2 linked regions of the Paraglaciecola sp. L3A3 genome follow. The protein of the gene in region 2 binds, or shares a complex with, the protein of the main gene of each other region. Links are inferred from orthologs where the notes say so. Each region holds a gene or a part of one and is shown on either strand. Other genes may lie near its edges.

What was found. Proteins that work in one complex are often made in the same cells at the same time.
Region 1: the proteins of GQR87_RS05095 (region 2) and trxA are in contact, whole or in part, in an NMR structure (PDB 2IPA), measured with the Bacillus subtilis proteins. The link is inferred for Paraglaciecola sp. L3A3 from one-to-one orthologs.

What each region holds. Positions count from the first base shown.
Region 1 is NZ_CP047023.1:4,805,679-4,808,499, reverse strand. Bases 1-2,744 are described here. They hold trxA (thioredoxin TrxA), read left to right. Parts: upstream 1-1,081; coding sequence 1,082-1,408; downstream 1,409-2,744. Other genes in these bases: rho (transcription termination factor Rho), read left to right, coding at 1,724-2,744; rhlB (ATP-dependent RNA helicase RhlB), read right to left, coding at 1-979. In the rest of the region: more of rho, read left to right, coding at 2,745-2,821. UniProt on the Bacillus subtilis protein: Participates in various redox reactions through the reversible oxidation of its active center dithiol to a disulfide and catalyzes dithiol-disulfide exchange reactions.
Region 2 is NZ_CP047023.1:1,221,445-1,224,328, reverse strand. Bases 78-2,884 are described here. They hold GQR87_RS05095 (arsenate reductase ArsC), read right to left. Parts: upstream 1,812-2,884; coding sequence 1,344-1,811; downstream 78-1,343. Other genes in these bases: GQR87_RS05085 (hypothetical protein), read left to right, coding at 2,225-2,362; GQR87_RS05090 (metalloregulator ArsR/SmtB family transcription factor), read right to left, coding at 1,841-2,173; arsH (arsenical resistance protein ArsH), read right to left, coding at 634-1,332; arsB (ACR3 family arsenite efflux transporter), read right to left, coding at 78-599. Also shown: more of arsB, read right to left, coding at 1-77. UniProt on the Bacillus subtilis protein: Catalyzes the reduction of arsenate [As(V)] to arsenite [As(III)]. In vitro, can dephosphorylate para-nitrophenyl phosphate (pNPP).

The DNA of each region.
Region 1 (2,821 bases), 3.6 Mb from region 2 along the record:
TGAATACATGGCTAACTGAAGCGATATGTAATCCGCGTGCTGCGACATCAGTGGCTACTAGTATATCAACATTACCAGAAGTGAAGTCTTCGAGAATTTTTAAACGTTTATTTTGCGGTACATCACCACTCAACAAACCTACTCTATGATTATCTGCTTGCAACCAATCGGTCACCCTTTCACAGCTGTGCTTAGTGTTGGCAAAAACAATGGCTTTTTCAGGCCACTCTTCTTCCATCAAAGTTAATAGTAAATAAGGCTTATCTTCGTCAGACGGATAGAATAACTCTTCTTTCACGCGCTCAGCGGTTTTACGCTCGGGTTCTATTTGCACATGGGTAGGATTATCCATATGTTCGTATGCTAATTCTTGCACGCGATAAGATAATGTAGCCGAGAATAACATGCTCAAACGTTCAGTTGGTTTGGGCATTCTGCGGAATAAATAGCGTATATCTTTAATGAAGCCTAAATCAAACATTCTGTCGGCTTCATCCAACACAGCTACTTGTATACCCTCTAATGAAAATATGTTTTGTTTGTAGTAGTCGATAATACGACCTGTGGTGCCGATAATAATATCTACACCTTCTTGTAACTTTTCACGTTGACTTTGGTAACCTTCGCCCCCATAAATCAAGCCAAGGGATAAACCCGTATGTTTACTAAGCAATTCTGCATCGTTAAAAATTTGCACTGCTAGTTCACGAGTCGGAGCCATAATAATAGCCCTAGGTTGACGTTTTGAGTCTTGTGGGTTAGACAACAAATAGTGGAAAGTCGCAACTAAAAAAGCGATAGTTTTGCCTGTTCCTGTTTGTGCCTGGCCCGCGATGTCATTACCTTCCAGTAATGGCGGTAAACTCAAAGCCTGAATAGGGGTGCAGTGATTAAAGTTGGCGGCAGACAATGCCTCAATAACCTGCTTATTTATGGCTAAATCTGAAAAATGTGTATCGGTTAAGTGTGTAGTTTGCATAGCTTATAGCTTATCATTGCTTGCATTAAAAACCAGTTTCTATATAACAATCATAACCGCGCTGAAATATTTACAGCAACAGAAAAAATTACGGAGAAAAAAATGAGCGACAAAATTATCACCTTGTCTGACGATAGTTTCGAGGCCGATGTTATCAATGCTGCTGGTCCTGTGTTAGTTGACTTTTGGGCCGAATGGTGTGGCCCCTGTAAAATGATCGCGCCAATTTTGCATGAAATTGCTGACGAATTTGAAGGCAAGTTAACAGTTGGCAAGCTGAATGTCGACGAAAATAACGAAACACCACCAAAGTATGGCATCAGAGGTATCCCCACTTTGTTATTATTCAAAGATGGAAATGTTGCTGCAACTAAAGTGGGCGCATTATCTAAAGCGCAATTAGTTGAGTTCTTGAACGAAAATATTTAGTTCCAGTATAGTGCTTGAATAATAAAAAACTCAGTTACAACTTGAAACTGAGTTTTTTATTTTTATCTAAATTTATAGCAATAAGCCTGTAATTAGTTGTATTAAGATACAAAAAATTAACTGAGTTGATTACATAGCAAACAATTTTCTAGACTAAGTTGATTTTTGATGCTAAGTTTTATCATGTTCTTACCTGAACAGACCTTGTATTTTAGTTTTGCTCAACTCAAAAATAGTAAATAAGTAAATACCATTGAATCATTCAATCAAACTTGGCTGTAAAGCCAAGCTTTTAGCAAAAAAGACCCACCAATTATGAACCTAACGGAACTCAAGAATAAACCGATCAGCGAACTCGTAAGTCTAGCCGAAGAAATGAAGCTAGAAAATATGGCTCGTGCACGTAAACAAGACATCATCTTTTCCATTTTAAAATCTCACGCCAAAAGCGGTGAAGATATATTTGGCAACGGTGTATTGGAAATTCTTCAAGACGGCTTTGGCTTCTTGCGTTCCAATGATTCATCTTATTTAGCTGGGCCTGATGATATCTATGTATCGCCAAGTCAAATTAGACGTTTTAACTTACGTACTGGCGACACCATAGCTGGGAAAATTCGCCCACCAAAAGACAGCGAACGTTACTTTGCCCTGTTAAAAATAGCCGAAGTAAACTACGACCGCCCAGAAAATTCTCGTAATAAAATTTTATTCGAAAACTTAACTCCCTTACATGCCAACGAACGTTTAACTATGGAACGTGGCAATGGTAGTAGTGAAGATATCACCGCACGAGTTTTAGATTTAGCTTCTCCTATTGGCCGTGGCCAACGTGGTTTGATAGTGGCACCGCCAAAAGCGGGTAAAACTTTATTATTACAAAATATTGCTCAATCAATAGCGGCCAACCATCCAGAATGTTTGTTAATGGTATTATTAATTGACGAACGTCCAGAAGAAGTAACTGAAATGCAACGCCTTGTTCGCGGCGAAGTCATTGCCTCTACTTTTGATGAGCCAGCTAGTCGCCATGTGCAAGTAGCTGAAATGGTAATCGAAAAAGCCAAGCGTTTAGTTGAACATAAAAAAGACGTGGTGATTTTATTAGACTCAATCACCCGTTTAGCTAGAGCATATAACACTGTTATTCCTTCATCAGGTAAAGTGCTAACAGGTGGTGTTGATGCCAATGCATTACACAAACCCAAGCGTTTCTTTGGCGCTGCTCGTAATATTGAAGAAGGTGGTAGTTTAACCATTATCGCTACTGCACTGATAGATACAGGTTCTAAAATGGACGAAGTTATCTACGAAGAATTTAAAGGTACAGGTAATATGGAATTACACCTGAATCGTAAAATTGCAGAAAAACGTGTATTCCCAGCTATTGATTACAATCGCTCAGGTACTCGT
Region 2 (2,884 bases):
ACTTTACGGGTCAATGCGCCCGCAACTAAGGGCAAAACCACATATAAAACCACAGACAATAACAAGGTATCCCAAGGCACTTGTATATCACTAACACCTAATAAAAGTGCAGTTAAAGGAGCAAAGGCGAATATCATAATAATGTCGTTAATCGACACTTGTACCAAAGTATAGTTAGCGTCGCCTTTGGTCATTTGGCTCCATACAAAAACCATGGCAGTACAAGGAGCCACGCCCAGTAAGATCATACCGGCTATGTATTCGTTGGCTGATTGCGGGTCGACCCAATCGGCAAAAAAACCTTTAAAAAATAACCAACCTAAAACGGCCATAGTAAAAGGTTTAATTAGCCAGTTAACCACTAAAGTCAGCATTAAACCTTTAGGTTTTTTTCCCACATCTTTGATGGATGAAAAGTCAATTTGCACCATCATCGGATACACCATAAACCAAATCAACACAGCTACCACTATATTAACGTGAGCGTATTCTAGCGCCGCGACTTGCTCAAACACCGCAGGAAAATAACTACCTAGAATCACCCCAGCAATGATACTTATGCCCACCCAAACTGATAAATATCGTTCAAATAATCCCATTATTTTCTCCTACAAATTGGCCGTTTATAACAAGCTATATTGATCTTTGATTAACACGCTTGCTTAATTGCTCTGCGCTTTCTACTCGCTCTGAATATCGGTCAACCAGATATTCAGCATTATCTCGCGTTAACAGAGTAAACTTCATCAACTCTTCTAATACATCTACAATTCGGTTGTAGTAAGAAGACGGTTTCATGCGGTTATTATCATCAAATTCTAAAAAGGCTTTAGCCACCGAAGACTGATTAGGTATGGTTAACATACGCATCCAACGGCCTAACACACGCATTTGATTCACTGCATTAAAGGATTGTGAGCCACCACTTACTTGCATCACAGCCAAGGTTTTACCTTGAGTTGGGCGCACCGCACCAATACTTAAAGGCACCCAATCAATTTGGCTTTTCATAATACCGGTCATCGAACCATGGCGTTCTGGTGAACACCAAACTTGGCCTTCTGACCACATCATTAATTCACGCAACTCAACCACTTTAGGGTTAGTGGCATCGTCTCCATCGGGTAAAGGCAAACCTGTTGGATCAAATATTTTAGTTTCTGCGCCCATGGCTTGTAACAAACGAGCTGATTCTTCAATCACTAAGCGACTAAAAGAGCGCTCTCGTAACGAGCCATACAACAACAATATTTTTGGTTTATGCGTTGCAGCCGTTTTTGTAAAAGACTCAACGCTAGGCACGTTAAATTCGTCGCTTTGTAAATTGGGCATATCACTCACACTCATGCACTGGCTCCTAAATTTGCAAGGGCGATTTTAAGCTGTTCTTTATCTTGTATATCCAGCTTTAACAATGCTTCTACTCTTTGTTTGATCAGCTCGATAGTTTCACGGAAAGCTTGAGCAAGCTCTTCTTCTGAGCCTTCTAATTTAGAAGGATCAGCTAAGCCCCAATGCACTTTTAGGCTTTTACCAAACCATACAGGACAAGACTCACCAGCAGCAGAATCACAAACTGTCACTACTATATCAGCCTCAAAATATTCAAAATCATCCCACGATTGGCTAGTTAATCCCTCTGTCGATATACCCGCCTCAGCCAAGTATTTAAGAGATAATGGGTGTACCTCTCCAGCCGGCTGACTTCCTGCGCTTCTGGCTTCAATTTTACCGTTGGCATAATGATTAGTAATTGCTTCAGACAAAATACTGCGACAACGGTTATGAGTGCAAATATATAGAATTTTCATTTTGATTTTTTCCTAAGATATCTAAAAAACTAGCAACATTTTTCAGTGGATAGTGTTTGATTGAGATTGGCTAAACTATTAGCCAAATATTCGGCATTGTTATTTGTGGTAGTCGTTAATACCTCTGTTGCCCAACTAGGCAAATTAGATGCAAGTCGGTAATACACCCACTTACCCCGTCTTTCATCTGCCAACAGGCCACATTTACGCAATTCAGCTAAATGCCTAGACACCTTAGGTTGGCTCAACTGCAAGGCGGCAGTTAAATCACAAACACACAATTCTTGTTTGAGCGTGATCAGCAACAAACACTGTAAACGGGTATCTTCAGATAAACATTTATAAAAAGTAACTGGCGACATAAGCTTAACTCAGAACAACACATACGGATAATCATATATATGAAATTTCATATGTCAAAGATTTTTTTGAAAAAACAAGCTAAGCAGCCGCGAGATTCTAGAATCGAGCTACGAGAAAAAGACAACAGCAAAGAGCTAAAAGCTAAAGCGTGTCACAGAGGTGCACCGAAAAAAGCAATAGAATGTTAAAATCAAAAGCCGATCACAGAGGCTGCGCGACACAGAGAAAAGCAACAGCAGATCCCACACTGCACTTAAAAGCCCTGGATTCCGGCTCAAAAGACTACCGGAATGACGAAATGTGGGAACTACCGGAATGACGATGGTGGGACGGTAGGAATGACGATAGTGGGACGGTAGGAATGACGATAGTGTGGGCTTGTTTTAACACCCATTCCCTCTGTGTTTTCCGTGCCCTCTGCGGTTCAAATTCTTCTCTTCTTTTGTAGGTCATCCATTTATGGCGTCTATTTTTTACATTGACGGGCTAAAGCCACGACCTACAATTGAGGCAAATCTTAACCTTCTTTACCTCTGTGTTCTCTGTGCCCTCTGTGGTTCAAATTTCTTTTCGTCTTTTGTAGGTCGTCCATTTATGGCGTCTATTTTTTACATTGACGGGCTAAAGCCGCGACCTACAGTTAAGGCAAATATTAACCATCTTTAACTCTGTGTTCTCTGTGGTTCAAACTCTTTTATCTTTTGCTCTTA